3 regions of the Nocardioides sp. QY071 genome follow, and region 2 is predicted to be linked to each of the others. Evidence: predicted binding sites of a transcription regulator. Region 2 holds the regulator's gene; each other region holds the start of a gene.
What was found. Region 2 encodes LexA, which represses DNA repair genes until DNA is damaged. Its sites were predicted from a motif close to TCGAACANNTGTTCGA; they were not measured.

Region 1: QI633_RS12560 (DUF222 domain-containing protein) is a predicted target of LexA. The motif match lies at 6,783-6,798, and genes of this name have one in related genera.
Region 3: QI633_RS20630 (DUF222 domain-containing protein) is a predicted target of LexA. The motif match lies at 3,128-3,143, and genes of this name have one in related genera.

The regions. Positions count from the first base shown of each region.
Region 1 covers NZ_CP124681.1:2,613,045-2,623,457, forward strand. The annotation lists gene QI633_RS12535 (glycosyltransferase family A protein) at 1-285, shown strand, start outside; gene QI633_RS12540 (Wzz/FepE/Etk N-terminal domain-containing protein) at 375-1,670, shown strand; gene QI633_RS12545 (sulfotransferase) at 1,667-2,578, shown strand; gene QI633_RS12550 (hypothetical protein) at 2,575-3,834, shown strand; gene QI633_RS12555 (oligosaccharide flippase family protein) at 3,821-5,368, shown strand; gene QI633_RS12560 (DUF222 domain-containing protein) at 5,346-6,770, opposite strand; gene QI633_RS12565 (family 16 glycosylhydrolase) at 7,475-8,467, opposite strand; gene QI633_RS12570 (fibrinogen-like YCDxxxxGGGW domain-containing protein) at 8,509-10,413, opposite strand, start outside.
Region 2 covers NZ_CP124681.1:4,446,669-4,457,081, reverse strand. The annotation lists gene QI633_RS21485 (MXAN_6640 family putative metalloprotease) at 1-1,472, opposite strand, end outside; gene lexA (transcriptional repressor LexA) at 1,540-2,289, opposite strand; gene QI633_RS21475 (LysM peptidoglycan-binding domain-containing protein) at 2,558-2,959, shown strand; gene QI633_RS21470 (hypothetical protein) at 3,087-3,419, opposite strand; gene nrdR (transcriptional regulator NrdR) at 3,807-4,298, shown strand; gene QI633_RS21460 (vitamin B12-dependent ribonucleotide reductase) at 4,463-7,351, shown strand; gene QI633_RS21455 (DinB family protein) at 7,459-8,037, shown strand; gene QI633_RS21450 (M36 family metallopeptidase) at 8,040-9,095, opposite strand; gene QI633_RS21445 (HNH endonuclease signature motif containing protein) at 9,318-10,413, shown strand, end outside.
Region 3 covers NZ_CP124681.1:4,287,376-4,297,788, forward strand. The annotation lists gene xdhB (xanthine dehydrogenase molybdopterin binding subunit) at 1-1,003, opposite strand, end outside; gene QI633_RS20625 (FAD binding domain-containing protein) at 1,000-2,403, opposite strand; gene QI633_RS20630 (DUF222 domain-containing protein) at 3,156-4,583, shown strand; gene QI633_RS20635 (LysE family translocator) at 4,605-5,252, opposite strand; gene QI633_RS20640 (hypothetical protein) at 5,332-5,673, shown strand; gene QI633_RS20645 (TetR/AcrR family transcriptional regulator) at 5,665-6,246, opposite strand; gene QI633_RS20650 (SRPBCC family protein) at 6,304-6,756, shown strand; gene QI633_RS20655 (maleylpyruvate isomerase family mycothiol-dependent enzyme) at 6,760-7,386, opposite strand; gene QI633_RS20660 (ArgP/LysG family DNA-binding transcriptional regulator) at 7,383-8,273, opposite strand; gene QI633_RS20665 (LysE/ArgO family amino acid transporter) at 8,353-8,976, shown strand; gene QI633_RS20670 (PucR family transcriptional regulator) at 9,030-10,211, shown strand; gene QI633_RS20675 ((2Fe-2S)-binding protein) at 10,221-10,413, opposite strand, start outside.

The DNA.
Region 1 (10,413 bases), 1.8 Mb from region 2:
ATGTTCGCCCGCCGCTGGGACTCCAAGAACGCCGCCCTGCGGGCGATCCTGCAGCTGCACCCGGCGATCGCTGCAGACGCCCGGGGCGCCGCCCGGGTCTACGGCCAGCTGGCCTTCGGTACGGCGGCCGCCGGTGACCGCGCCGAGTCGTGGCAGTGGATCCGGCGCACTGTGCGCACCGATCCGCGGCAGTGGCGGGCCGCGGTCGCTCTCGCCGTCCTGCCCCATCCGCCCAACGCCGAGCGCGTGCTCAACACGCTGCACCGCTTCGGGAGGGGCGTGTGAACGCGCCTAACCGGCCGCCCATCACCCCGACCGTCACCCCGACCGTCACCCCGACCGCGACGACGCCCAGCAGACAAGGAACCCGGACAGTGAGCGCAGACCTGCAGTCCACGGTCGAGATCGGACGATTCGTCCTGGTCCTCCGCCGCCGCTGGAAGGTGGTGGCCCTGGTGAGCGCCGCCCTGGTCGCCGCGGCCTGCGTGTGGACGGTGCTCGCCCCGAGCTCGGCGACCGCGACGACCCAGGTCAACGTCAACGTGATCGCGACCGACCCGTTCGCAGCTCAGCGCACGTCCTCCGACCTGCTGGACCCGGCCACCGAGCGGCAGATCGTGCTCTCCTCCGAGGTGATCGACCGCGCCGCGGCCGACCTCGGCAAGGGCACCGCGCCCCGCTCGGTGCGCGCCGGCCTCGACGCCCAGATGGTCGCCGGCTCCACCGTGATGCGGATCAGCTGGACCGGGGCCGAACCGCGCCGGGCCCAGGCGGTCGCGGACGCGGTCGCCACCGAGTACCTCGCCTACCGCGGCGAGCAGGCCGCCGCCCGCCAGCAGGACGCGCTCGAGCCGCTCGTCGCGCGCCGCGACGCGCTCAACGCCCAGCTGCAGCAGACCGATGCCGGCCGGAGTGCGCTGCTCAGCGAGCTCAACCTGGTCCTCACCCAGATCACCAAGGTCTCCGGCCTCGCGACCTCGGGCGGCACCGTGCTCGTCAAGGCCGCGGACACGCCGCCGGCGACCGGGACGAAGGCATCCACCGTGCTGCTCGCCGCCGGTGTGCTCGGCCTGCTCCTCGGCGCCTTCGCGGTCATCCTCGACGACATGGTCCGGCGCCGGGTGTACGACGCCGCCGACGTGGTCGACGGCAACGGCGGCCCGCTGCTGGCCCGGTTGCAGGCCCGCACCATGACCGAGCTCGACCAGCCGGTCGACGCCGACGCGCTGCAGTCGGTCTGGCACCGGCTCCGCATCCAGATCGCCGACGACATCCCGGTCATCCTCGTCATCGGTGCCACCATCGGCGCGCCGGTCGCCGCGGTCGCCCGCGCGCTCGAGCTGGCCGCGGCCGCGGTCGACGACGCGAGCCCCCAGGTGTCGCGGCGGGTCCGCGCGCTCGCCGTACCAGCGGAGGAGGGCTATGCGGTCGCGCTCTCGCTCGCCCCGCGCGCCACCGTCGTCGTGCTGGTCGCCGAGGACGGCCGGACCACGGTCCGCAGGCTGGCCACCCTGGCCGACCACCTCCGCGCGGTCGGCGTCGAGCCGGCCGGCACCGTGGTCGCGCACCGGTTCACCGAGGCCGCCGGCAACGCACCTGCGCCGGCCCCGGCGGCGGCGTCGCCGGCGGCGGCCCCGGCCGCCGAGCTGCAGACGGGAGAGGCCCGATGAGCCTGCTCGCCGAGCGCCGCGAGTCCGCGCCCCGCTGGATGAAGGACGTCGCCAACCTGACCACCCGCGGCTATGCCCTGGGGACCTCCGCGTCACGACCGGGCCCGGACTTCCTCGTGGTCGGCACGAAGCGCGGCGGCACGACCTCCCTGTACAACTACCTCCAGCAGCACCCCTCGCTGCTCGGGCTGTTCCCGCAGCCCCGCGGCCGCAAGAGCACCGACCACTTCTTCGCCTCGGGCGGGCGCAGCGAGCGCTGGTACCGCTCGCACTTCCACACCGAGGCCTACCGGGCCCGGGTGGCCCGCCGGGAGGGGGAGCGGCCGCTGGGTGGTGAGGCGTCGCCCTACTACCTGTGGGACCCGCGGATCGTGCACCGGGTGCACGCGGCCTACCCGCAGGTGAAGGCGATCGCGTTGGTCCGTGACCCGGTCGAGCGGGCCTGGTCGCACTACCAGGAGCGCACCGAGAACGGCGTCGAGCCGCTCGGCTTCGCCGAGGCCCTGGCCGCCGAGGAGGCACGCACCGCCGGCGAGCTCGAGCGGATGCTCGCCGATCCGGGCTACCACAGCACCGCGCACGACTGGTACACCTACCGCGCCCGCGGCATCTACCTGCCCCAGCTGCGGAACTGGCTCTCGGTGTTTCCGGCCGAGCAGCTGCTCGTGCTGCGCAGCGAGGACATGTACGACGACGTGCAGGCCGTCTTCGACCGGATCTGCGCCTTCCTCGGGGTCCGCGAGTACGCGCTGCCCGACGTACGACCGCGCAACGCCAGCCGGACCAAGTCGTCGGTGCCGCAGCCCTGCCGCCGCGAGCTCGCCGAGTTCTTCGAGCCCCACAACCGCGCGCTGGAGGAGTTCCTCGGCCGCGACCTGGGCTGGACCACGCCGGGATCGCTGCGGTGACCGGGCCCGACCTCGGCGCGGTCGCGCACCTCGTCGAGCAGCTGTGGGGGCCCGCGCTCGCCACGGGCGACCTGCGCCTCGACCTCGGCCGCGGCGCCACGCCGGGCTGGACCGACGTCGAGACCTACCAGGCGCTGCCGTCGATCGCCTCGGCCACGATGCTGCTGCCCACCGCCGAGCGCCGCGTTCTCGCGGGATCGCTCCTCAACTTCCGCCGGCTGCGCGACCCAGGCACCCGGGTCCAGCGTCGCCTGCTCGGGTCGCTGGCCGCCCGCGGCGTACCACTGCCCTTCCCACAGGTCCGGGTCCAGGCGCGCGTCGGCGCAGGACGGCGCGTGCCGCTGCCGACCGAGCAGGTCGCGGCCGACCTCGGCCTGCCGCGGGTCCACGCCTCGATCGGGGTGCGCACCGGCTCCAACCGGAAGGCGACCCTGCAGCTGGTCGACGACGCCGGTGTCGCCGTGGGCTTCGCGAAGTTCGCCTGGGACCCGGCGAGCACCGGCGCGGTCGCCCGGGAGGCCGCCGCGCTGCGGGCCCTCGCCGGCGGCACCGACGCCGTGCGGGCGCCGCGGCTGCTGGCCGAGGGCAGCTGGCTCGGCCGGCCCTACCTCGTGACCGAGCCGCTGCCCGCCGCCAGCCGACGCCCCGATCCGAACCTGCTCCCGACCGCAGAGGAGGTCTTCGCACCGGCCCCGGTCGGGCGCCGCGACGTACTCGCCCGGACCGGACAGCTCCAGGACCTGCGACTGCGCCTGGACGTGCTGCGCGCCGGCGGTGCCGACCCCGAGCTGGTCGACGCGCTCGACGACCTCCTCGCCCTGGTCGCGGACGTGGAGGTCCCCGTCGCGGCGCGCTGGCACGGCGACTTCACCGCGTGGAACTCCGCCCGCGACGAGCAGGACCGGCTGTGGTGCTGGGACTGGGAGTCCTCCGAGCTCGACGCCGTGGCCGGGCTGGACGCGATCCACTGGGTCGCCGGCGGCGCGACCCTGGCCGGCACGCGCTACGACGGCGCCCTCATCGCCACCGCCCTCGACCGGGCCGCGCCCGTGCTCACCGCCGCCGGGCACTCCCGCGCCGGCGCCGTCGTCGTACCGGTGGTGTATGTCGCCACGCTGGTCGAGCGTGCCCTGTCCCTCGCGGTCGGCAACGGGCGCTGGGACGACGCCTGGCTGCGCCGCGACGAGGCGGCCGCGCTCCTCGCCCACGCCCGCACGCTCGCTCCTGCGCGGGTCGGCGCCGATGTCCACCGCTGAGGCCACCCGCGCCTCGGGTCCGCCCGAGGTCGGGGCCGAGCTCCGCTCGGCGGCCCGCGGCGGCGTGGTCACCGTGGCCGGCGCGGCCACCAGCACCGCGATGGGCTTCGTCCTGACCATGGTCCTCGCCCGGCAGTTCGGTGCCACGGGGGCCGGCGTGGTCCAGCAGGTGATCGCAGTGGCCACGCTCGCCCTCGCGCTGGGGCGGGTCGGCACCGACACCACGGCCGTGTGGCTGCTGCCCCGGCTGCGCACCCAGGACCCCGGCCACCTGCGCGCGGCCTGCACCACGCTGCTGGCGGTCGCCGCCCTCGGCGGCACCGCCGTGGCGCTCGCCTGGTCGGCGGTCGACGCGTTCGGCGACGGCGCCGTGCTCGGCGACGCCCGGGTCGACGACGCGTTCTCGGCCGTCGCCTGGGCGCTCCCGTTCGGGGCCGTGATGATGACGGCGCTGGCTGCGACCCGCGGCTTCGGCGGGGTGCTCCCGTTCAACCTGATCGGCAACATCGCCGTACCCGCCCTGCGGCCCGTGCTCGTCGTGCTGATCGGCGTCCTCGGTGGCTCGGCGGTCGCGGCGGCCACCGGGTGGGCGGTGGTGCTGGTCCCCGGCGCCTGCCTCGCCGTGCTGGTGCTCGCCCGGCGGCTGCGCGGCGCCGAGCGTGCGCTCGGCGGACCCGGCACCGCTCGCCCGACCCGTGCCCTGGTCCGCCAGATCTTCGGCTTCGGCCTGCCCCGCACCGTCTCGACACTGCTCGAGCAGGCCCTGGGCTGGCTCGACGTGGTCCTCGTCGGCGTGCTGCTCGGCCCCGCCGCCGCCGGCGTCTACGGCGTCGCCTCCCGCTTCGTGGCCGGCGGCCTGGTCATGATGACCGCGCTGCGGATCGTGGTCGCCCCGCAGTTCAGCGCCAGGCTCGCCGCCGGGGAGAACGCCGAGGCCGGCCGGCTCTACGCGATCACCTCGACCTGGATCGTCTTCTTCGGCGTCCCGGTCTACGTGCTGCTGGCCTGTTTCGCGCCGTTCGTCCTCTCGATCCCGGGCCCGGAGTTCGGCAGCGGCCGCACCGCGATGGTCCTGCTCTGCGTGGGCGGCGTCGCGTTGCTGGCCGCCGGCAACCTCCAGTCGCTGCTGCTGATGACCGGCCGCAGCGGTCGCGCCCTGGCCAACAAGGTCGTCGTGGTCGCCACCAGCGTCACCTGCAACCTGGTCCTGATCCCCGTCTGGGGCATCGCCGGCGCGGCCACCACCTGGGCGCTGTGCTGGACCCTCGACGGTCTGCTCTCGGCCGTCCAGGTCAGCCGGCTCACGGGTATCCGCCCGTCCGTCGGCCGGATCGGTGCCGGCATCGGCGTCGGCGTGCTCGTCGCCGGCCCGGCGTCAGCGATCGGGATCGTCGTGGGCGGGCAGAGCCTGGCTGGCTTCGTGGTCGCGCTCGTGATCACCGGCCTGGGTGTCGTCGTCGCGGCGCGGCTCTGTCGGCGGTTCCTTCACCTCGACCAGTTCGCGGGAATCGTCAGGCGGCGAGGTCGAACCTGAGCGAGTGCTCGGCGTGGAGCTGGTACTCGGCTCGGGTGATCGCGGTGGTGCCGCCGCCGGTGACGAGGCGGTAGAGGCCGTGGGGTGTGCCCCAGATCCACTTGTCGGGGCCGAGCTGCATCACGGTGTAGCCGTGGTGGGTCTTCGCGCGGTGGTGGTGCCGGGTGAGGGGTGTGTCGTTGTGATCACCGGTCTGGCCGGGTGGTCCGTGCTTGTCGTACGGCGTGGTGTGGTCGTGGTCGGGGGCTCGGCCGTTCTTGTTGAAGAGGCTCGTGGCGTGGGGGAACACGTCCCCGATCGTGCGTAGCTGGGTGCGGTGTTTGACGTCGGTGGGGTGCTCGTAGCCGTTGACCGACCGGCCGGTGTGCAGATCGATGACGGGCTGCACTCTGATGGTCGTGTGGCGACCCAGGAGGTCGCTCACCTGGGTGAGGAGCCGAGGGCCGAGGCCCTCGACCCGCGCAACGGGTCCGAGGGCGCCGGTGTCGGTCAGGGAGACGTGCACGACGACCTCCGCGGACCGGCGGGGGTCTCGTGACGGTTGCTGCGCAACCTCCTCGACCTCCGAGGTGCCCGGGGTGTCGTTGATGCCGTTCAGGAACGCGAGGACGGCGGCCGGGTCGGCGAGCATCGCGAACGCTTCGGCCCGCCAGTGATCCATGCCCAGCGGCTCCGCACCCTCGGGGACGTCGGCGTGCTCGGCGAGGGCAGCAGCGAGGTCGTCGACCGTGTGTTGGTGGGCGAGGGCGTCGGCTTCGTCGAGCCGGGCGAACACCGTCCCGATACCGGCAGTGTTGACCGCATCGTTGTCGTCGACCTGGGAGCCGGGCCGGGGCTTGGGGTACCAGACACCCTTCTGGGCCTGGTTCTTGTCGATCCGGGCCTGGTGAGCGGCGGGGTCGGCCTCGATCACCTTGGCCTCGGCGATCGTCAGGATCCTGGACGGTGCCTGGTCCAACGCAGCAGCCACCGCGGTGTCGACGAGCGAAACTTGGTGGCGGTCGAGGGTGCGGGACATCCGTGCGACCCGCCGCACCACCCACACCTCGCACCGTCCCTCGCGGATCCCGGCCCAGGTCTGCGGGAGGCGGTGGCGCAGGTCGAACGCGTCGGCCAGGGCGCCACGGGTCGCGAGCACGTGCTCGTGCCGGGCGATCGCCATCTCCACCAGTGCGAGGTCGGCGACCTCCGGAGTCCCGTCCCCACCCAGGGTGATGAGCCGCGGACCGCCGTACCGGACCAGTACCGCACCGGGCTCGGCCTGCGGGTCACCCGAGTGCAGGTCGGCCCAGGCGAGCAGCAGCTCCAGCTTGCGGACCTCGAGAAGCCTGGCCTCCCGGACACTGTCCTCGGCCGCGTGGAGCAGCTGCTCCGGCGTGGCGTTGGAGAGGTCCGAGATCATGCTTCGATTCTATCGCACATATGTTCGAATGGCGAGCCTTGTTGCGGACTTTTCCCTTGTTTCTAGGGGTTTCGGCCGCGCGCGCGGACCGAAGGCCGACCGCGGAACCGGGCCACCTCCCGACCTTCCTCGTCGCTGCCTTTCGGAACGCAACCGGCTACGTACCCGAAGCCCGCGGACAGTTCGCGCGACCAGCCCAGTGGTTTCGAGGCTCGTCGCTGGCGCTCCTCGCACCTCAACCATCGCGCGAGTCGGTTGTGGTGGTCTCGTGACGGTCGCTGCACGACTTCGTCGTCCTCCGGCCGTGAACTGTCGCCCGACCGCGGAACCCAGCCACCCCGGCGACCGTCCTCGTCGCCGCTTTCGGAACGCAACCGGCGATGCGACCGAAGCCCACAGACAGTCCGCGCGACCAGCCGGGTGGTTTCGAGGCTCGTCGCTGGCGCTCCTCGCACCTCAACCATCGGGCGAGGTCGGTTGTGGTGGTCTCGTGACGGTCGCTGCGCGACCTCCTCGTCCTCCGGCCGTGAACTGTCGCCCGACCGCGGAACCCAGCCACCCCGGCGACCGTCCTCGTCGCCGCTTTCGGAACGCAACCGGCGATGCGACCGAAGCCCACAGACAGTCCGCGCGACCAGCCCAGTGGCTTCGAGGCTCGTCGCTGGCGCTCCTCGCGCCTCAACCACCGAGATCATGGGCGTCGGTCAGCCCCGCGCCCGCACCCACGTCCGCACCGAGTCGACGAGGAGCGTCGACCGCCCGCCCGACCAGTCGTCGCCGATGCGAGGTGTGCCGCCCCAGCCGCCGACCTGCAGGTTGATCCGCAGGCTCCACCGCTTGCCGGCGTCGTAGTAGTCCTCGTACCAGGCGGGAGACCCGGCGCAGAAGGCCGAGGAGACGCGCCCGTCGATCCACATCACGATCAGACCGGGCGTCTTGCGCACGACGTAGTCGTGCCAGGCGGTTCCGGTGCGGTCGCCGAGGCCCGCGAGCTCGAAGCGCCGGGCGGCGACGCGGTGCCCGGCGCCGTAGGCGCTGTGGATGCTCTGGCTGACGCGGGCGGGCTCGCCGGGCCGGCGGGTCGTCTCGGCGAGGTCGATCTCACCGCCACTGCGGTCGGTGGGGCGCAGCCACAGCGGCGCAGCCCACAGGCCCTGGCGCGACGGTGCCTTCGCACGTACGGCGACCTGGAAGGTCGGGGGGAGCGAGTAGCGACCGTCGGTGTCGACGAACCCGGAGGTGAAGCTGCGCCCGCCGGCCGCCTCCTGGCGGGCCGTGATCGCGAGCCGGCCCCGCCGGGTGGCGACATTGCGACCCAGGAGGTAGGCCACGTCGTGGTCGAGCCGGGTCTCGTCGCGGGTGTTCCAGATCCGCGGCCGGAGCCGGTCGAAGTCCTCGTCGAGGTCCTCGCGCCAGCGTGCCGAGGTCGGCGGCAGGTCGGCCCGGATCGCCGCCCGGGGGCGGCCGAGGAGGCAGCCGCGGCTGGCCGCGGGCACCTCCCGCAGGTCGGCGAGGGTGAGCGGACCCGAGGGGGTCGGGCCGGCGGAACCGGTCGACGGCGTAGCGGCGCCGCCTTCCTCGAGGGCACTCACGGGGGCGGCGGTCTCGTCGAGACGCAGCGCCACCAGGACCGCGGCCACGGCGGCGAGCAGGCACAGTCCGACCGCCACCCGGCGACGACGGGAAGCGACGGGCATCGGCCGGAGACCCTCCCATGTCCGCGCCGGGAGCAGCGAGGTCATCCTGCGCTCGTCGCGAGTGCCTGGAGTCGGAACGTGACGTCCGGTGTGGCCCGGTAGTTGAGGTGCGTCTCGACGGCGATCTCGTTCGCGCCGGGCCGCAGGAGCGCCAACGGTACCTCCACCACCAGCGGGTCGGCCTGCGCCGCCGCGTCGCGGATCGCGGCGCTGGCGTAGGTGGTCGAGGTCAGCGGTCCGGCGGGCAGCCCCTTGCGGGCGACCTCGACCCCGTTGACGTAGACGGCCGCGCCGTCGTTGGCTAGCACGATCAGCTTGAGCGAGGACAGCTGTGCGGGCTCGGCCACCTCGACGGTACGCCGGAAGTAGGCCGTCAGCGGGCGGTCCTTGGTGGTGGGGAAGGTGTCGATCGGGGTGGCGATCGAGGCGGTGCCCCAGCCCAGCACGGCCGAGCCCGTGGGCCATGCGCTGTCGTCGTAGGCCGGCTGCGCCCAGGTGTCGGCCGGAGGGGTGCTCTGGTACCACCAGGACCAGGTCGCATCGGTCGCGACGAGCTCGCTCACCCGGGCCACCGTGAGGACGGGTGTGCTGGCCGAGACGTTGCCGGCCGCGTCGGCAGCGCGGACGAAGTAGCGTGCGGTGCCGTCGAAGGGCACCGTGATGCTGGTGGCGGTCGTGGTGGCGACCGGCCGGTCGCCGCGCAGCACCTGGTAGCGCACCTTCCCGGCGTCGCTGCTGGCGTTCCAGCCGAGGGTCACCGCGCCGCTGGTCTGGTTGACGACCCGGAGGTCGCCGGGCCGCGACGGCGCGCTGACGTCGCGCGGACTGAACCGGGCGAACCCGCCGGACGGGTCCTTCGCGCTGCGCGCGGAGGAGGCGGTGACGATGTCGCCGCCCATCCAGACCCGGCCGTTGGTGTCGGTCGTGATCGCCCAGATGCCGCTGCCGAGGCGGGACTTGAAGGTCGGCGTGAAGCCGGGGATCCGCTCGCCGGTGCTGGCGTCGAAGGCGCCGGCCCAGTGGATGGCGTCGGCCTGGCTCCAGGGGGTGGAGTCGAGCGGCCAGGTGACGGCGTCGGTGTAGGTGTTGGCGTTGCAGTGGCACCCGGCGTACATGACGTCCCCGTCGCGGGCGAGGGCCTGGAGGTCGCCGTGCGGGTCGAAGATCGTGGTCCGCTTGCGGGCGAAGGTGGCCGGCGAGAAGCCGAACATGCTGTGCTCCGAGCCGCCGACCCACACCTGGCCGGGGCCGGTCGCCACGGTGCGCTGGTAGTCGTTGGTGTTGCTCCAGGTCGGGTTCCACGCGGGCGTGGCCAGCGCGCCGTCGCCGGCCATCATCACGGCGGCCGCCCGCTTCGCGGCGACCGCGCCCCGTGCCTGGGAGAAGAAGCCGACCGCGTAGACCTGCGCGTCGTCGTCCGAGCCCGCGACGCTGGCGACGGTGCCGTTCAGCTCCGGGTTCCAGCCCGACCACGCCGAGCCGTCGGAGACCCGCACCCGGGCCAGGTTGCGCATGTAGCTCCAGCCGGACTGGGCGGCGTTCTTCACGTGGGTGAAGCTGCCGCCGATCACCAGGTCGTCGCCGACCACGGCGAGGGACCGCACGGAGGTGACGCCACCGGTGATGCGGTTCTCGATCTGGGTCGAGAAGCCGGTCGAGGTGGCCCCGGTCCGGGGGTCGAGCGCGACGATGGCCGATGCGGACTGCCCGTTGACCTGGCTGAACAGGCCGCCGGCCACGATCCGGCCGTCGGGCAGGGTTGCCAGGGTGCGGACCTGTTGGTCGAAGGTCGGGCGGAACGACGAGATCCAGGCGCCGGTGGCGACGTCGAAGGCCGCGAGGTAGGGCTGCTCCCACTGGCTGCCGTCGTCGGAGGTCACGTAGCGGAAGTTGCCGGCGACGAACATCCGGTCGCCTGACTGGGTGAAGGCCTGGACCTCGACGTC
Region 2 (10,413 bases):
TAGCGCTTGGTCTTGTCGCCCTTGCGGTTGATCTTGACCATCTTGGTGAGCGGCGCCTGGCCCTTCTTCTTGATCGTGACCAGGACGTAGCCGCCCTTCTTGCGCTTGGGGCCGTCCACGTGGACGCGCAGGTGGGCCTTGCCACGGAACTTCGACTTGAAGCGGATGGTCCGCGAGGCGAGGTGCCGCAGCTCGACCGAGTCGGAGACCGAGCGCCGCGAGCCGGACAGCTTCACGCCGCGCCACAGCCTGGCCCGCGGGTAGGCCCCACCCTCGGCGTAGTTCAGCGCCGGGCGGCGGTTGGCCGCCGCGAACCAGCCGAACTGGGTGCGCAGGTCGGTGCCGCGCGCCGCTAGTGCGGCGTTGATCGCCTGCCGCGAGTTGGCCGGGCCGGCCGCCAGGTCCCAGATGTCGCGCACGATGGTCGGCATGCCGCCGGGGCCGTTGACGGCCGGGAAGTGCTCGCTGAGGTACTTGAAGAAGATCCACGCGCCGTAGGGAGCCAGGCCCTTGCGGTGGTCCAGCGGCTGCGCCGGCTGACCCAGGGGACCGCCCTTGAGGTACTGCAGGTTGTCGTTGATCGCCGGGTAGACCTCGTCCTCGGCCCAGGTCGCGGTCGCCTCGAGCAGCCAGGTGTCCTCGTTGACGTCATAGGCGAACTGGACGGCGTGGAAGTACTCGTGCGCCGCGGTCACCTGCAGGTTGCCGAGGGGGCCGGGCACCGGGCCGAACTCGGCGTAGTCGTTGTCGAGGACGCAGTACGCGGCCGCCGTCACGTGGCCCCCGACCCGCTGGTCGGTCGTGCAGTAGCCGTAGAGGCCGCGCTTGCCGAGGTCGGCGAGGTAGACGTCGAACTCGTTGCCGTCGCTGACCGGCGTGCGGTAGCCCGAGGCGACGTAGCGGCTCGCGACGTTCTTCATCACGTTGAGCACGGCCGCGGGGTAGTTGGGCGCGGGGGCGTCCGAGCCCGTGCTCGGCGAGTAGGCGCCCTGGACGTAGTGGACGCAGATGCCGCTGCCGCAGGTCGGCGCCGCCTCGGGCGCGGTGTAGCAGGGCAGCCCCGAGCCGTTGGTGCACTCGATGCCGCCGGAGCCCGGCGGCGGCCGGTAGCCGGTGCCGGGGCGGGCGAGCAGCCGCGCGGCGTCGTCCTGCAGGCTCGTCGGCAGGTCGTCGCGGGTGAGCGCGAGGTCGCGCAGCGCCATGGTCAGGTCGGCGCCGGTCGTGGCGTCGGTCGGCGCGGCGTTCGGGGCGGCCTCGACGATGTCCTGCACCGTCTCGAGCGCCTGCTCCGCGGTCGCTTGGGCGACGTCGTCGTCGATGTCGACCGGGACGGCGGCGCCCGGCGCAGCCGGATCAGCGGCCGGATCGGTGTCGTCCGCCCGTGCGGTGCCGCCGAGGACGGACACGGTGAGCAGGGCTGCGAGCAGCGCGGACAGCAGCCCGAGGAAGGGGAAGTGGCTGCGACGAGACATCAGGACCGGCCTTCGGAGATGGCGACAGGACATGCAGACCCTATGTCACCGCCCGGTCAGGCAAACCTCACACCCGCCGGAGAACCGCCGTCACCTTGCCGAGGATGGTCGCGTTGGTGCCGTCGATGGGCTCGAACGCGGGGTTGTGGGGGAGCAGCCAGACCTGGCCGCCCTTGCGCTGGAACGTCTTGACCGTGGCCTCGCCGTCGATCATGGCCGCCACGATCTCGCCGTTCTCAGCGGTGGGCTGCTGGCGGATCACGACGTAGTCGCCGTCGCAGATCGCGGCCTCGATCATCGACTCGCCGCTGACCTCGAGCAGGAACAGCTGTCCGTCGCCGACGAGCTGACGAGGCAGCGGGAAGACGTCCTCGACCCGCTCCTCGGCGAGGATCGGGCCACCGGCCGCGATCCGGCCCACGACCGGGACGTTGGCCGGCACCGGCGCGGCGTCGCCGATCCCGGTCTCGTCGTACGTCGTCTCCTCGGCGGTGCCCATCGCGCGTCGCGCCGCCATCACCTCGGGCAGGAACACCTCGAGGGCGCGGGGCCGGTTGGGGTCGCGCTTCAGGAAGCCCTTCTCCTCCAGGGTGCGCAGCTGGTGGGCGACGCTGGAGGTGCTGGTGAGGCCGACCGCCTGGCCGATCTCGCGCATGCTCGGCGGGTAGCCGCGCTTCTCGATGCTGTCCTTGATGTGGGCCAGGACCCGCTGCTGGCGCGGGGTCAGCCCGGTCGCGTCGGCCGGTCCGTCGGGCAGCTCAGTGACGCTGCTCGCCTTGCCGTCGCCCTTGCGCTGGGTGCCCTTGCGCTCAGCCATGGTCGCCCTCCAGATCAGATCGCGTGGTGTGGTCCGGATCGACCGGGCCCGTGTGACGACGCTAACCGAATCCGGCCCCCGGTTTCAAACATCTGTTCGAACCGCGTGTCGCGACACGCCGGTCGAACGAACTTTCGAACGGTGCTGGAAATCTTCGAACACCTGATCTAATCTCGTACACATGTTCGATCGAACGCCTGATCGAACACCTTCCGTCGGACCCCCTCGATACAACTGGGGCCGTCCACTTCCCCCGGAGGTCAATCCCATGAGCACCATCACCCTTGCGCCGCGTGTCGCCCCGGCTCGCGCCACCACGCGTCCCGCCACCCGCCCCGCCACCCGTCCGGCCACCCGTCCGGCCGCCCGCGGCCAGGTCCGGCTGACCCGACGCGGCCGCGCGGTCGTCTTCCTGCTTGCCCTGACCGCCGTCGTCCTCGCGGCGATCTGGCTGGCCGCCGGCTCGGCCGCAACCCGCCAGGACGGCGGCGCGCCGCAGGTCCAGCTCGTGACCGTCGGCCCCGGCGACACCCTGTGGGACATCGCCAGCGACGCCGCCGCGACCTCGGGCGACGACGTGCGCGACATGATGGAGACCATCCAGCAGCTCAACACGCTCGACGGCAGCATGGTCTACGTCGGCCAGGAGCTGCGCGTGCCGACGCACTAGTCGCACCACCAGACTTCTTCGCTGCCTCGACCCCAGCGGAGATGGGGCCTGTATTGGCCTGGGGAATGAGAAGGGCGGGATCCGACCGAACCGGATCCCGCCCTTCGCGCGTGCGTGAGTCGCGCGCTCAGCGAGCCGCGCGCTTGCCGCCCTTGGGCGTGGCGGGGTCGCGCTTGGGGCGCGGCTCGTGGTGGTGCGAGCTCATGCCGAGGGCGCGCGAGAGGCGGATGGCCAGCATGAAGGTGAGGAACAGGCAGAGCATGGCGCCCAGCGAGGCCACGGCCATGAACGCCCACGCGCTCGCCTTGCCGTCGTGGCGCGCGGTCGCGCCGAAGTCGATGGCGGCGACCACGAGGTACCCCCAGGCCACGATCGAGACGGTGCCGCCGGCGGCGATCAGCAACAGGGCGGGACGGAACTTCGCCTTCGCCCGATCGCCAGCCCGCTTGCCACCCGTCACGGCGGTCATTGTTGCTGATGGGTGGGTGGAATGCTCAGCCAACGCGCCCTCCACCGCTTCCGGGAGGTCCCGGCGGGCCGTCGGGCGGCCGCGAAACGCCGGTCCGGAAGTCCTCGTCCGGAGGCCTTTGTGGGCGGTGACCTGCGCAAACGTCGTCCGGGTCGACCCGCTCGCGAACTCGCGGCGACCCGCGCTTGCATCGCTGGTGGCCGAGGCGTACGGTTACCACTACATCTAGTAGTTACAACGATGTAGTTCTCCACATCTAGTCCACAGGGCGACCCATCGTCACCCACAGGACCGGAGCGGAAACGCACAGTTCGCCCCACCTTTTTCCACAGGCGGGGGAGTTGTCCACAGCTCGTAGCCTCGGGAGGAGGGGGACCCATGCACTGTCCGTATTGCAAGCACCACGACACCAAGGTCCTCGACTCCCGCGTCTCCGACGACGGCTGCTCGATCCGGCGCCGCCGGGTCTGCCAGTCGCCGAGCTGTGAGAAGCGGTTCACGACCGTCGAGGCCATGCAGCTGACCGTGCTCAAGCGCTCCGGCGCGACCGAGCCGTTCACCCGCCAGAAGGCCGTCGCCGGCGTCCGCAAGGCCTGCAAGGGTCGCCCGGTGGACGAGGACGACCTGGCCCGGCTGGGCCAGGAGGTCGAGGACCAGCTCCGGCTGGCCGGCAGTCCGGAGATCGCGGCCCACGAGGTGGGCCTGGCGATCCTCCCGCCGCTGCGTCGTCTCGACGAGGTCGCCTATCTCCGCTTCGCCTCCGTCTACCGCGGCTTCGACTCGGCCGCCGACTTCGAGAACGAGATCTCCCTGATGCGGGCCGAGCGCCAGCTGCAGTCCGAGGGAGCCCGGCCCGTCGCGACGGGCTGACCACAGACGCCCGGCAGGTAGTGGGGAAGCTGCCTGCCGGGCCACCCCCTCCCCTTTCCCGTTCGCACGTCCCGTTGTCCGCAGGAGCCCGCCGCTCCTGCCGCATTGCCGACGCCCCCGCTTGACACCCGCACCGCACGCCGACAGAGGAGACCAGGAGAGCCATGACCGAGACGGCCCGCAGCCAGACGCCCAGTGAGACGGCCCGCTACGCCAAGAACGGACTCAAGATCCAGCGGATCTTCAGCACCGAGGGCGTGCACCCGTACGACGAGATCACCTGGGAGCGGCGCGACGTCGTCCAGACCAACTGGAAGACCGGCGAGACCGTCTTCGAGCAGCTCGGGGTCGAGTTCCCCGACTTCTGGTCGCTCAACGCCTCCACGATCGTCACCACCAAGTACTTCCGCGGCGCCGTCGGCACGCCCGAGCGGGAGCGCGGCCTCAAGCAGCTCATCGACCGGGTCGTGTCGACGTACGTCAAGGCGGGGCGGGAGCACGGCTACTTCGCGAGCGCGGCGGACGCGGAGGTCTTCGAGCACGAGCTGACCTGGCTGCTGGCCAACCAGTACTTCTCCTTCAACTCCCCGGTCTGGTTCAACGTCGGCACGACCGCTCCCCAGCAGGTCTCGGCCTGCTTCATCCTCTCGGTCGACGACTCGATGGACTCGATCCTCAACTGGTACAAGGAGGAGGGCTTCATCTTCAAGGGCGGCTCCGGCGCCGGCCTGAACCTTTCCCGGATCCGCTCCTCCAAGGAGCTCCTCAGCAGCGGCGGCACCGCGTCCGGCCCGGTCTCCTTCATGCGCGGCGCCGACGCCTCGGCCGGCACCATCAAGTCGGGCGGCGCCACGCGCCGTGCGGCCAAGATGGTCGTGCTCGACGTCGACCACCCCGACATCGAGGAGTTCGTCGAGACCAAGTGGCGCGAGGAGGACAAGATCCGCGCCCTGCGCGACGCCGGCTACGACATGGACCTCGGCGGCAAGGACATCACCTCGGTCCAGTACCAGAACGCCAACAACTCGGTGCGCGTCAACGACGAGTTCATGCGTGCGGTCGAGAACGGTGGCGAGTTCGGCCTGCGCTCGCGGATGACCGGCGAGGTCATCGAGACCGTCGACGCGCGCAGCCTGTTCCGCAAGATCAGCGAGGCCGCCTGGGCCTGCGCCGACCCGGGCCTGCAGTACGACGACACGATCAACGACTGGCACACCAACCCCGAGACCGGCCGGATCACCGCGTCCAACCCGTGCTCGGAGTACATGTCGCTCGACAACTCCTCGTGCAACCTGGCCTCGCTCAACCTGCTCAAGTTCCTGCGCGAGGACGACACCTTCGACGCGGCGCTGTTCGCCCAGGCCGTCGAGCTGATCATCACCGCGATGGACATCTCGATCTGCTTCGCGGACTTCCCGACCGAGCCGATCGGCGAGACCACCCGCAACTACCGCCAGCTCGGCATCGGCTACGCCAACCTCGGCGCGCTGCTCATGGCGATGGGCCTCGGCTACGACTCCGAGGGCGGTCGCGCGATGGCGGCCACCGTCACCTCGCTGATGACCGGTACGTCGTACCGCCGCTCGGCCGAGCTCGCCGCGATCGTCGGCCCCTACAACGGCTACGCCCGCAACGCCGAGGCCCACCAGCGCGTGATGCGCAAGCACCAGGCCGCCAACGACGACGTGCGCACCCTGCACATCGCCGACGCCGAGGTCCACAAGCTGGCCACCGAGGAGTGGGCCAAGGTCGTCGAGCTCGGCAAGTCCAACGGCTTCCGCAACGCGCAGGCCTCGGTCCTCGCGCCCACCGGCACCATCGGCTTCATGATGGACTGCGACACCACCGGCATCGAGCCCGACTTCTCCCTGGTGAAGTTCAAGAAGCTCGTCGGCGGCGGCTCGCTGCAGATCGTCAACCAGACCATCCCGCGGGCGCTGAAGAAGCTCGGCTACGACGAGGAGAAGATCGAGGCGATCGTCGCCTACATCGGCGAGCACGGCCACGTCGTCGACGCCCCCGGCCTCAAGCCGGAGCACTACGAGGTCTTCGACACCGCCATGGGCGAGCGCGCGCTCAAGCCCATGGGCCACGTCCTGATGATGGCCGCCTGCCAGCCGTTCCTCTCGGGCGCCATCTCGAAGACGGTCAACCTGCCCGAGTCGGCCTCCATCGAGGACATCGAGCAGATCTACCTGGAGTCGTGGAAGCTCGGCCTCAAGGCCACCGCGATCTACCGCGACAACTGCAAGGTCGGCCAGCCCTTGGCCGACGGTGGCGGCAAGGCCAAGAAGGACGCCGCCGAGGCTGCCGAGGCCGACGCCAAGGTCGTGGAGAAGGTCGTCGAGAAGGTCGTCTACGCCCCGACCCGCAAGCGCCTCCCGAAGTCGCGCCAGGCCCGGACCACCTCCTTCACCGTCGCCGGCGCCGAGGGCTACATGACCTCGGGCGCCCACGACGACAACAGCCTCGGTGAGATCTTCCTCAAGCTCGGCAAGCAGGGCTCGACGCTCGCCGGCGTGATGGACGCCTTCTCGATCGCCGTCTCGATCGGCCTGCAGTACGGCGTCCCGCTCGAGACCTACGTCTCGAAGTTCACCAACCTGCGCTTCGAGCCCGCCGGCCTCACCGACGACCCCGACGTCCGCATGGCCCAGTCGATCATGGACTACGTCTTCCGCCGCCTGGCGCTGGACTACCTGTCCTTCGACGAGCGCTCCGCCCTCGGCATCTACTCCGCCGACGAGCGCCAGCGCCACCTCGAGACCGGCTCCTACGAGCCCGTCGAGGAGACCGGCAACGCCTCCGAGCTCGTCGAGACCGCCCCCGCCGCCAGGGGTGCCTCGGTCGTCGAGGCCGAGGTCGTCGAGGTCGAGGACCCCCTCGCCGGCGCCCCCGAGGTCAAGGTCGCCAAGACCACCGCCGAGCTCCTCGAGCAGATCACCGGCCACGCCGTCGACTCGCCGCTGTGCATGACGTGCGGCACGAAGATGCGTCCGGCTGGCTCCTGCTACGTGTGTGAGGGCTGCGGCAGCACCTCCGGCTGCAGCTGACGGCGAACGCCGGGTGAGCCTTCGGCTCCTCGGTTGACCTGCAGAAGGGCCCTCCCCGTCGGGGAGGGCCCTTCTGCGTGCAGTGCGCGCGTGGCAGAGTGCGGCGCATGGACACCTCCACGGACGGCGCCGTCGGGTCGGAGTCCGGTCTGTCAGACGACGCGTTCGCTCCCCGATGGGCGGACGACGACCGGCCGCGCATCCCGCGTGTGGCCGGAGAGCGCGAGGCGCTCGCGGCCTACCTGGACTACTACCGGGCGACGGTGGAGATGAAGTGTCGCGGCCTGGCGGCCGATCAGGCGCGGGCGAGGTCCATGCCGCCGTCGACGCTCTCGCTCCACGGTCTGGTCCGCCACCTCGCGGGATGCGAACGGTGGTGGTTCCAGCAGAACTTCGAGCGACGCGACGTACCGTTCCTGTTCTTCGCCGACGACAATCCCGACCTCGACTTCGACCTGCCCGCCGACGCTGACTTCGTCGCCGACCTGGCGACCTGGCGAGCCGAGTGCGCCGTCTCCCGCGAGATCGTCGCCGCTCACGATCTCGACGAGACCGCCCGACCGCTGGACTGGTACGAAGATGTCGATCTGCGCTGGGTGGTGCTCCGCATGATCACCGAGTACGCCCAGCACTGCGGACACGCCGACCTGCTCCGCGAGGGGATCGACGGGAGGACGGGCGTCTAGCGTCAGTGCGCGACCGTGATCCCGCGGGCGGCGAACGCGTCCTCGATGACCGCCGCGGCGTCGGCACCGTCGCGGGTCAGCGCCTTGTCGTAGATCGCCGTCGCCGCCGCGTCGAAGGACGTGTCGGGGGCGAAGTCGAACTGGGCGTCGATGACGGTGGTGTCGAATTCGCGCGAGGTCAGGCCGAGCGCCTCGTAGCCCGAGCGGGCGTCCCACAGCGCGCCGCTCCAGATCTGGCCGTCGAAGTGCACCTCGCCCTCGCGGTCGGCGACGGTCAGGTCGGTGTCGAGGCGGCGCAGGCAGTGCACCGGCCCGGCGGTGTACGACGTCGAGTCCCAGTCCATCACGCACGCCTCGGGCGCCGCCACCGGCCAGCCGTACTGCTGCGCGGCGTCCAGGCCGACCGACACGGCGAGGTAGTCGCCCCACGCCTCGCCGATCGAGCCGGCGTCGAGCGACGCGCCGTAGCCGGGCACCTGCGAGGCGTGCACGGCGTGGCCGTACTCGTGCACGATCACCTCGGCGTCCTCGGCGTCGTCCACTCCGCCCTTGCCCAGGCGGATCCGGTACGGCTTGTCGGTCTGGTAGCTGTTGTCGCCGCCGTACTGGTCGATCTTCACGCTGAACGACTGCTTGACGACCGGGCGCAGCGTGGAGCCGAAGCCGAGCGACTGGATGTACTCCTGTGCCTGGTTCACCCAGAAGTACGCCATCACCTGCTCGAACTGGTCGTCCTTGCGGTTGTAGTCGAAGACGCCGTTGGCCGAGTACGCCGGCGTACCGGTCGCCGACTCGACGGTGACCCACCGGCCGCGCAGGTAGCCGGAGCCGTCCAGGTTGCGCAGCGGGACGCTCGCGTACTCGCTCGTCGGGACGGCCGTGGCCGAGTCCTTGGCGTCGACGAGCGACTCGTCGCCGCTGGACTGCACCGGGTTGACCTTGAAGACCAGTCCGCTGCCGGTGGTGACGCCGGGGGCGGGCTTCGCACCGGCCGGCGCGGCGATGGCTGCGAACGGAAGGACGACGGCGAGAGCGGCGATGGCCGGGCGAAGTTTCACGTTCGGGACACTAATGCCGGAGGAAGCACGTGTGAAGAGGCTTGACCTCGATTCGAACAAGTGTTCTAATAGGGGTAGGTCGGAGCAATACTCCTCGTGTGGCTGATGGTTCCGTCCCGGCTCGCTTCTGTGGCGGGTCGCCTCCCTCACAGGTGCCTGCCCACGAGACGTGAGGACCCGTTGTCACGATGCCGGGTCCGCGCGCCCGGGGAGGTTTCTCGGATGTCTGTCGCCACGCTTGCTCCGCCACACCCGGTGGTGGCTTGTGCCGCGCGGGTGGGCGCTGCGTTGGCAGAGGTCGCGGACGTGCAGCCGGTGTTCATGTCGGTCGCGGAGAAGGAGGCCGCGCTGGTCGAGCTGGCCCGGGCGGAGGCCGGGCTCGCCGAGCTGAAGGCGCGGATCCTGGCCGCCGGCGACGACATCGCCGCCGAGCATGGTGCGCGGGACGTGGCGGCGTGGCTTGCGCATGCGACGCAGGCCGATCCTCGTGCTGCGCGGGCGGAGCTGCATCTCGCGATGGCGTTGGAGCGGCGCGCGGTGGTGGCCAGAGGGATGCGGTCCGGGGCGGTGTCGTCGGCCCAGGCGCGGGTGATCGTGGAGGCGGTCGAGGAGCTGCCGGCTGAGCTCGGACCGGTGCTGGCGGCGCAGGCCGAGCAGACGCTGGTCGGCTACGCCGCACACCATCCACCACGGGAGCTGAAGCGGCTGGGGCGGCGGATCTTGGAGGTCGTGGCGCCGGAGGTCGCGGAGGCCGAGGAGGGGCGGCGGCTGGAGGACGAGGAGCGGCGGGCGCGGGAGAGGGCGTCGTTGCGGTTCCGCGACCTGGAGGAGGGGCGGACCCGGATCACGGGAGTGCTGCCGACCTCGGTGGCGGAGCGGTTGAAGCACTACCTGCAGGCGTTCACCTCGCCACGCCGGCGTGGGAGCGACGCGGCGCGCGAGGAGAGGGTGCCGCAGCACCGGGCCTACGCGCAGGCGTTCGCGGCGTTGCTGGAGCTGTTGGACCCGGAGCGCCTGCCGGAGCACGGTGGGGATGCGACCACGGTGATGGTCACGATGTCGCTCGACCAGCTGCTGAGCGACCTCGCTGCGGCGGGGGTGATCGCGGGCGACGGGGAGGAGGTGATCTCGGCGAGCGAGGCACGGCGGTTGGCGTGCCAGGCGCAGATCATCCCGGCCGTGCTGGGCGGGAAGGGGGAGGTGCTCGACCTCGGACGGCGGATGCGGTTGTTCTCGAAGGCGCAGCGGCGTGCGTTGCGTCTTCGGGACAGGCGCTGCCGGGCGGAGGGGTGCACGATCCCGGCGGCGTGGACCGAGG
Region 3 (10,413 bases), 160 kb from region 2:
TGGTGTGAGTGCGGGCGATCCGGCCGGCGACCCGGACGTGCGGGACCCAGTACGCGTTGTCGATGTGGCACAGCGCCCGCGAGAGCACGGGCTCGGAGAGGTCGAGGCTCCAGCCGCCGTCGGAGGTGAGCGTCGCGTCGAGCGCCTGCAGCCGGCCGTCGTCGTCGAAGCCGACCCTCCACGTGGCGTGGAAGCCGTGCCTCTTGCCGCTCATGGTCATGTCCTGCTGGCGGGTGAGCCGCACCCGCACCGGGCGGCCGGTGAGGGTGGCGCCGAGGGCCGCGACGGCGGCGTACCCGTGGGGTTGCATCTCCTTGCCGCCGAACCCGCCGCCCATCCGCAGGCACTGCACGGTCACCTGGTGGCTGGCCAGGCCGAGCACGTGGGCGACGATCTCCTGGGTCTCGGTGGGGTGCTGGGTGCTGGCTTGCACGAACACCTGGCCGTCGTCGTCGACCTGGGCGAAGGACGCATGTGTCTCGAGGTAGAAGTGCTCCTGGCCGGCGAGCTCGGTCACGCCCTCGAAGACCCGCGTGCTGGCAGCGAGTCCGGCCTCGACGTCGCCGCGCTCCATGGTCGGCCGCGCGCCCTGGAACGAGCCGGCGGCGATGGCGTCGGCGAGCGTGACGAGGGACGGCAGGTCGTCGTACGACACGTCGACGGACTCCGCGCCGAGGCGGGCGGCCTCGAGCGTCTCGCCGAGCACCCACGCGACCGCCTGGCCGTGGAACATCACCTCGTCGGGGAACAGCGGCTCGTCGTGCTTGGTGCCGGAGTCGTTGACGCCGGGGACGTCGGCCGCGGTCAGGACCCGCACCACACCGGGGATCCGGTACGCCGGCCGCGGGTCGAGGTGCGTGATCCGGGCGTGCGCGTGGGGCGCCTGGACCGGGTGGGCGTGCAGGACGCCGGGCGCGCGCAGGGCGAGGTCGTCGGTGTAGAGCGCGCGGCCGGTGACGTGGAGGGCCGCGGCCTCGTGGGGGCGCGCCTCGCCGACGCTCATGACCGCACCCCCTCGGTCGTCTCGGCGAGCAGTCGCGGGAGCGCCTGGCCGAGCATCGCCGTGCGGTAGGCGGCACTCGCGCGGTGGTCGTCGAGCGGCGTGCCGGCCTCGGCCAGCGCTGTCGCGGCCGGGGCGATGCCGTCGGGAGTCCAGGCGCGGCCGACGAGGGCCCGCTCGGCAGCGGTCGCGCGGATCGGGGTGGCCGCCACTCCGCCGAGCCCGATCGCCGCCCTGCGCACGGTGCCCGCCTCGATGTCGAGCGCGAAGGCCACGGCCACCGAGGAGATGTCGTCGAAGCGGCGCTTGGCGATCTTGTGGAAGGCGGTGGTCGTGGCGAGCGGGAGCGGCACCCGGATCCGGGCGATCAGCTCCCCGGGCTGCCGCACCGACCGGCGGTAGCCGGTGAAGAAGTCGGTGAGCGGGACCGTGCGCTCCCCGTCGCGGCCGACCATCACGAGATCGGCGTCGAGGGCGAGCAGCGCGGGCGGCAGGTCGCCGATGGGTGAGCCGGTGCCGAGGTTGCCGCCGATGGTCGCGCCGTTGCGGATCAGCCGGGACGCGAACTGCGGGAACACCGCGTCCAGCAGGGGAATCCGGCCCTCCAGCCGGCGCTCGGCCTCGCTGAGCGTGACGGCCGAGCCGATCTCGACCACGCCATCGGCGACGCTCAGGCCGCGCAGCTCGTCGAGCCGGTCGATGGCGACCAGCAGGCCCGGGCGGGAGCCGCGGAGGTTGGCCTCGACGCCAAGGTCGGTCGAGCCCGCGACGGCGACCGCGCCGGGCTCGGCGAGGAGGCTCAGTGCCTCGTCGAGGGTCGCGGGGCGGACCCAGCCCGCGACGCGGTGCTGTGGGACGGGTGGTGGCGCGGTCGTCGTACGGACAGCGAGGGGGTCATCGGCCGCCGGGGCGCCCAGCGCCTCCGCGGCGTCGACGATCGGGCGGTAGCCGGTGCAGCGGCACAGGTTGCCGGACAGGGCGTGGTGGTCGAAGGAGGCGCGGCCCGGCCGGTAGTACTCGGCGGCCATGCTGCACACGAATCCCGGCGTGCAGTAGCCGCACTGCGAGCCGCCCCGGACGGCCATCTCGTGCTGGACGGGGTGCAGCGCGTCCGGCGTACCGAGGCCCTCGGCGGTGACGACCTCCTGCCCGGCGAGCGCGGCGGCCGGCACCAGGCAGGCGTTGATCGCGGTCCACTCGGTCGGCGCGTCGATCCCGGGCTTCGCGAGCAGGACGGCGCAGGCGCCACACTCCCCCTCGGCGCACCCCTCCTTGGCACCGGTGAGCCCCTGGCCGCGCAGCCAGTCGAGCGCGGTGAGCGGCGGCTGGGCGCCGAGGAGCGCCCGGGCGGCTCCGTTGACCGTGACGGCTGCGCCCGGCCCTGGAGCCGGATCCGTGCTCATCACTGCCAACGTTAGGTCATGGAGCCACCGGGAAGGGGCGGGTTGCGCGACCCCGGCGGTTGAGGTGCGAGGAGCGCCAGCGACGAGCCTCGAAACCACCGGGCCATCGGCGCGAACTGTCCGCGGGCTTCGGGTGCGTAGCGGGTCGCGTTCCGAAAGGCAGCGACGAAGAACGTCAGGCGGTGGCTGGGTTCTGCGGTCGGGCTACGGTCCGCGCCCGGAGGTCGAGGAGGTCGCGCAGCGACCGTCACGAGACCACCGCAACCAATCTCGTCCGACGGTTGAGGTGCGAGGAGCGCCAGCGACGAGCCTCGAAACCACTGGACCATTGCGCGAACTGTCCGCGGGCTTCGGATGCGTAGCCGGTTACGTTCCGAAAGGCAGCGACGAAGAAGGTCGGGAGGTGGTCGGGTTCCGCGGTCGGGCGTCGGTTCGCGCCCGGAGGTCGAGGAGGTCGAGGAGGTCGCGCAGCGACCGTCACGAGACCACCGCAACCAACCCTTGTCCGGTGGTTGAGGTGCGAGGAGCGCCAGCGACAAGCCTCGAAACCACCGCGGCCATCGGCGCGAACTGTCCCCGGGCCTCGGGTACGTAGCCGGAACAGCACGGAAACGCGCAGCAACGAGGACGGTCCGTAGGAGCCGGGTCCTGCGGTCGTCTTGCGGTCCGCGCGCGGTCGAAAACCCCTAGAAACAAGGAGAAAGTCCCCGGCAGGCCTCGTCATTCGAACATGTGTGCGATAGAATCGACGCATGATCTCGGACCTCTCGGATGCCACGCCGGAGCAGCTGCTCCACGCGGCCGACGACGGCGTCCGGATCCACCGGCTCCACGAGGTCCAGCAGCTGGAACTGCTGCTCGCCTGGGCCGACCTCCACTCCGGTGATCCGCAGGCCGAGCCCGGCGCGGTCCCGGTCCGGTACGGCGGACCGCGGCTCATCACCCTGGGCGGGGACGGGACCCCGGAGGTCGCCGACCTCGCACTGGTGGAGATGGCGATCGCCCGTCACGAGCACGTGCTCTCGACCCGCGGCGCCCTGGCCGACGCGTTCGACCTGCGCCACCGCCTCCCGCAGACCTGGGCCGGCGTCCGTGAGGGACGCTGCGAGGCGTGGGTGGTGCGTCGGGTCGCACGGATGTCCCGCACCCTCGACCGCCACCAGATCAGGATCGTGGATGAGGCCGTCGCTGCCGCGTTGGATCAGGCACCCAGCCGGATCCTCGCCATCGCGGAGGCCAAGGTGATCGAGGCCGACCCCGCCGCTCACCAGGCCCGGATCGAGAAGAACCAGAAGGGCAAGGGTGTCTGGTACCCCAAGCCTCGCCCGGGCTCCCAGGTCGACGACAACGATGCGGTCAACACTGCCGGTATCGGGACGGTGTTCGCCCGGCTCGACGAAGCCGACGCCCTCGCCCACCAGCACACGGTCGACGACCTCGCTGCCGCCCTCGCCGAGCACGCCGACGTCCCCGAGGGCGCCGAACCACTGTCGATGGACCACTGGCGGGCCGAGGCGTTCGCGATGCTCGCCGACCCCGCCGCCGTCCTCGCCTTCCTCCACGACATCAACGACACCTCGGAGGTCGAGGAGGTTGCGCAGCAACCGTCACGAGACCCCCGCAGCCCGACCGCCGAACTCATCGTCCACATCTCCCTCACCGACACCGGCGCCCTCGGACCCCTCGCCCGCATCGAGAACCTCGGCCCCAGGCTCCTCACCCAGGTCCGCAACCTCCTGCACCGGCACGCCACCATCACCGTGCAGCCCGTCATCGACCTCCACACCGGCCGTTCGGTCAACGGCTACGAACACCCCACCGACGTCAAGCACCGCACCCAGCTACGCACGATCGGGGACGTGTTCCCCCACGCCACCGGCCTGTTCGTCAAGCACGGCCGCCCACCGGACCACGACCACACGGTGTCGTACGACAAGCACGGACCACCCGGCCAGACCGGCGATCACAACGACACCCCACTCGCCCGACACCACCACCGAGCCAAGACCCACGTGCCCGGATTCACGGTGATGCAGCTCGGACCCGGCAAGTGGATCTGGGGCACACCCCACGGCCTCTACCGCCTCGTCACCGGCGGCGGCACCACCGCGATCACCCGAGCCGAGTACCAGCTCCACGCCCAGGACGCGATCGTCCTCGCCGACGACTACGCCGCCTGAGCCCGCCGACCGACCGCCGTCCTAGTGACTCTCGGCGGTCGCGAGGGTGATCCCGAGGCCGACCATCATCACGCCGCCGGCGGCGCCGAGGGAGTCGAGGCGCTTCGGCTTGCGGGCGAACCAGTCCCTGGCCCGGGCGGCCAGCAGCGCCCAGCAACCGTCGGAGCAGACCGCCATCACGCCGAACAGCAGGCCGAGCAGCACCAGCTGCGGCGCGGCCGGTGCCCCGCCGTCGATGAACTGCGGCAGGAAGGCCACGAAGAACACGATCGTCTTGGGGTTGGTCGCGCCGACGACGAAGCCGGTCCGCACCGACGCGAGCCCACTGCTCGGCGCCGCCTCCGCGCCGAGGCCGACCGCCTCGAGGGCGGCGCGGGCGTCGGCGCGGTGGAGGATCGCGCGCACGCCGAGGTAGACGACGTACGCCGCGCCGGCGAGCTTGAGCAGCGTGAAGGCCGTCGCCGAGGCCGCCACCACAGCACCGAGGCCCACCGCGACGAGCACGACCTGCGCCAGCAGGCCGAGGGCGTTGCCCACCACCGACAGGAGCGCGTCGCGGCGACCGACCGTGAGCGCGCGGCCGATGGTGAACAGCAGGCTCGGGCCCGGGACCTGGATGAACAGGAACGAGGCGATCGCGAAGGCGGCGAGCTGACTGGTCGACGGCATGACGGAAGTATCCGTCCGCGACCGGCCTCCGCGCGAGCCGATTCCTCATTCGGACGGCCGGTGCGCCGATGGCAGGGAGATGGAGGCGGACGAGCGGCCGGACTGCCCGGCGTGGTGCGTGACGACGCCGGGCGAGCACGCCGAGGACGACCCGGGCACGCTGCTGCACGAGGGCCCGACCTTCGGCCTGCTGCGCACCTGGTGGCTGGAGGGCGTGACGAGCTCGTTCACCGCCACGATCGCCGAGCCGGACGAGGATGACGGCGAGCTCGGCGCCGACGCGCTGCGCCGGCTCGCCACCGATGCGCTCGACGCCGCGATGTGGCTGGACCGGCAGGAGCGGACCTCGCCGGTGGAGCGCGGCGTCTCCGTGGTCGAGCTGGTACGACGGGCCCACGAGGGCTCGTCGCGCTCAGCCTGACCCGACCACCGCCAGGGCGAGCCGACGCGCGGTCCCGAGCGCGGTGTCGTCGCCGAAGAGCTGGCGCCGGGTGTTGGCGGCGACCAGGTAGGCGTCGATCCGGAACGCTCCTTCGGCCGGGTCCGCGACACCCGCGGCCCGGAGCTCGCCCTCGAGCAGCTCGAGCCACTCCCGCTTGAGGGCGCGCACGGCGGCGGCGACCGGACCGTCGCGGTGTCCGTACTCCGCTGAGGTCGCCGCCACGAAGCACCCGCCGGGGAAGACGCCGGCGCGCTGGTAGTCGACCCAGGCGTCGAGCAGCGCGGCCAGCCGGTCCCGCCCGGGCGCGGCTCCCCAGACGGGCGCGATCACCGTGTCGACGTACACCCGGCGGGCCTCGGCGACGGCGGCGACCTGGATCGCCTCGCGGGTTCCGAAGACGGTGAGGATGCCGCTCTTGCTCAGCCCGGTCGCGGACGCGAGGCCGCCGACGGAGATCGAGTCGAGGCCGTGCGTCGTGGCGATGTCGGCCGCGCACCGCGCCGCCCGTCGCCGGGTCGCGTCGCCCCGGGCCCGTCGTCCGTCGTGGGTCATGGGAAGACTATACGTCCGACTGGACGTAAAGATCGATCGCGGCTACCGTCCGAAGGCATGGACCAGCTCGAGGACTCGATCGGGATCGACGCCCCGCCCGCCACGGTGTGGGCACTCGTCAGTGACGTACGCCGGATGGCCGAGTGGAGCCCGCAGGTCACCTCCACCCGGATCAAGGACGGCGGCGAGCCCGGCGAGGGCGTCGCGTTCACCAACCGCAACCAGCACGGCGAGCTGGAGTGGACCACCCACGCACGGATCCTGCGGTTCGAGCCGGAACAGGAGATCGCGTTCCGGGTCGAGGAGAACTGGGCCGTGTGGTCCTTCCACCTCGCGCCCGACGGCGCCGGCACCGTGCTCACCCAACGCCGGTCCACGCCCGACGGCATCTCCGAGCTGTCCCGCGAGCTGACCGAGGGGTTCCTGGGCGGGATGGACGTGTTCACCGCGTCGCTGCGCGACGGGATGCGGCAGACGCTGAGCGGGATCAAGGCGACGGCGGAGGCCTGAGCCTCACGCGAACCGCTCGCGCAGCGTCGCCACCCCGGGCCCGCTGAGGTCGTCGAGGACGACCGTGCGTCCGGCCGAGACGAGCAGCAGGTCGATGGCGCGCCCCTCGACACGCGGCCCGTCGCCGTGGACGAGGCCGGCGTCGGTCGCCGCCAGAGTCAGCCCGGCGAGGGTGCGCCGCGTGCCACCCATCGCCTCGGAGGTGCGGACCTGCCACCCGAAGGCGTCGGCGACCGCGCCGTCGTCGTACGCCCGGGCGATGCCGAGCGGGCGGCGGACGTCTTCGCCGTGGACGATCTCCTCGACCAGGCGGGTCACTCGCGGGGCCGGCGGCGACCTGCGCAGGTCGACGGCGGCGCGCCAACGGGCCACGGTCTCGGCGGGCGTGCGGCCTCGTTCCCGTTCGACGCCGTCCTGGTTCTGCCGGTCGAAGTCGAAGCGGGCCCGCGCCATGGTCAGCACGAACCGCGGCACCGACGTCTTCGCGACGTCGACGAGGTGGGCCACCACGTCGTGCACACTCCACCCCGCGCACAGCGACGGGACGTCCCACTGCTCCGCGGTCAGGGACTCGAGGTCGGCGAGCAGGGCGAGGCGCTCCTGGCGGACGAACGGCCACACGTCGGTCATGACACCTTCGTAGCCCGTGCCACCGACAACACCCGCGCCGCCCGGCGGACGTCATCGCTCAGCGCGGCCAGCGCCGGGCTGTCGAGGCGCCACCGCTGCCAGAAGAGCGGTACGACGACCGGCCGGGCCCCCGGGAGCCGGACCACCTCCTCGGCGGCCAGGCTGGCGGACAGCTGCGGGTCGAGCAGCATCCCCCAGCCGAGCCCGGCCCGGATCGCCTCGTGGAAGTCGGCGGTGCTGGGCACCCGGTGCACGACGGGCGGCCGGCCGGCGTGGTGGGCGGCGAGCAGGTCGTCCTGCAGGTGGTCCTTCTCGTTGTAGACGACGAGTGGCATCGCCGCCCAGTCGATGCCGCGGCCGCGCCGGTGCTGGTCGACGAGCCAGGGTGCGGCCGCCGGCGTGTATCTGATCCCGCCGAGCCGCTCGACCACGCAGCCCTGCACGGGGTGCGGCTCGTCGGTGACGGCGGCCAGCACCTCGCCGCGGCGCAGCAGGTCGTCGGAGTAGGCCTGGTCCTCGACATGCAGCCGCAGCGCGGTCCCGGGGCGGGCGGCGACCGCGGCGAGCACCGGCCGGAACCAGGTCGCCAGCGAGTCCGCGTTGACCGCGACCGCGAGGTCGACGACCTCGTCGCTGCCGAGGCTGACGGCGGCCTCGGTGCCGAGGAGGCGCAGCTGCCGGCCGAGCCGGACGAGCGGCTCCCCCGCCGGCGTGACGGTGGCGGGCGTCGTACGGCGGACGAGGACCTGGCCCGCCGCCTGCTCGAGGGCACGCACCCGCTGGCTCACCGCGCTCGCGGTGACGTGCAGCCGGCGGGCGGCCGCCTCGAAGGTGCCCTCCTCGGTGATGGCGACGAGGGTCTCCAGCTGGGTGGGGTCGAAGCGCATGACTCATGTTAAGCAACGCTCATGTTCATGAAGGAACATTCGCTGTCCTTCACCACCAGGGACCCCTAGGTTCGAGTGCGTGCTCGCCCCTGCCCTCGCCGGTCTGCTGACCACGGCCTCCCTCATCGTCGCGATCGGCGCCCAGAACGCCTACGTCCTGCGGCAGGGCCTGCTCCGCTCCCACGTCGGCGTGGTGGTGCTCATCTGCGCGGTCTCCGACGCGGTGCTGATCGCCGCGGGCATCGCCGGCGTCGGCGCGCTCGTCGACGAGACCGGCTGGGCGCTGAGGGTCGTGCGGTGGCTGGGCGTCGCCTTCCTGCTCTGGTACGCCGTCGGCTCGCTGCGCCGCGCCACCCGCCCCGAGTCGCTGGCGGCCGCCAACGGCACCGCGAACGCGGCGGCCGAGACCCGGCGCAGCGTGGTCACCCGGGTCGTCCTGCTGACCTGGCTCAACCCGCACGTCTACCTCGACACGCTGCTCCTCATCGGCTCGATCGCCACCGCCCACGACGGCGGCGAGCCCGCCGGACGCTGGTGGTTCGGGATCGGCGCGGCGCTGGCGAGCCTGCTCTGGTTCTGCGGGCTGGGCTTCGGGGCGCGGCTCCTCGCCCCACTGCTGGCCCGGCCGCGGTCCTGGCAGGTGCTCGAGCTGTGCATCGCGGCCACGATGATCCTGGTCGCGGTCAAGCTCGCCCTGGGCTGAGACCGGGCGCAGGCACCAACGCAGGACCAGCCTGTCGCGGCTACCGTCGAGAGATGCTCCCGGATCCACCCCTCTCGGACCTGCTCACGACCCCCGAGTTCGACCGCCTGCGCCTCGCCGAGTGGTTCGAGGCCCGTCTCGACGATCTCGCGACCGACGCCACCCGCGCGATCTGGGCGGCGGTGCCGGCGTACCGCACCAGCGGGCTCGAGGAGGAGGTCATGACCCACTGCCGCCAGATCTTCGCGGTCTTCGCGCGCACGGTCCGCGAGGGCCGCGACCCCGACCTGGCGGACTTCCCGCAGACGACGGGGCATGCGCAGAAGCGGGTCGAGGTCGGCGTACCGCTCGCGGACTTCCTCAAGGCGTTCCGGATCGGACAGCTGTCGATGTGGGAGACCCTGCAGGCCTATCCCGCGGAGGGAGCCGAGCGGGAGGCGGTGCTGATCACCCTGGTGTCCCACGTGATGCGCACGATCGAGGTCGGCAGCTCGGCCGCCGCGGCGGCGTACCACCAGGCGCAGCAGTACCAGATCGCCGACCTCGAGCGGACCCAGCGCGACACGCTGGAGCGGCTGCTCGACGGCCAGCCGCTGCTCGACCAGCACCGCACGACACTCGCCCACGTCGGCCTCGGCGGCGTCGACCCGGGGTATGTCGCGATCGTGGCGACGCCGGGGGCGGCTGCCCGGCCGGCCTTCGCCGCGCACGCACCGGGCATGGTCGTCGTACGCCACCACGAGCTGGTCGGGCTGGTTCCCCTGGACGCCGACGTCGAGCGGGTCGCGAAGGAGCTGGCCGCGACCGGGGTCGACGCGGTGATCGGCACCAGCCTCCCGCACAGCGGGTACGACGCCGCGCCGGACGCCTACCGCGAGGCACTGCTCGCGCACGACACCCTCGAGGGCCGCCCCGGGCTGCTGGCATTCGGGGCGATCTCGCCGCTGAGCTACCTGGTGCGCCGCCCCGACCCGACGGTGCGCAAGCTGGTCCGCCCCGAGATCCTCGGCTTCTTCACCGACGACCTCGCCGCCGACGGCGTGTACGCCGACTCGCTGGAGGCCTACGTCGCCCACGACCTCAACGCGAAGGAGGCCGCGCGGGCACTGCACGTGCACGTCAACACGGTCTACTACCGGCTGGAGCGGATCGCGCTCAAGACCGGCGCCGACCTGCACCGGTTCGAGGACGTCGTCGAGCTGCTGGTCGCCGTACGCGCGGTGCGGCTGCCGTGAGCGCCGGACCTACATGCCGTCGGCGCCAGCCTTGATCGCCTCGCGAATGCGGGGGTAGGTGCCGCAGCGGCACACGTTGCGGATCGAGTCGAGGTCGTCCTCGGTGATCTTGCGGTTCTCCGCGCGGACCCGGTTGACCAGCGCGACCGCGGCCATGATCTGCCCGGGCTGGCAGTAGCCACACTGGGCGACGTCGTGGTCG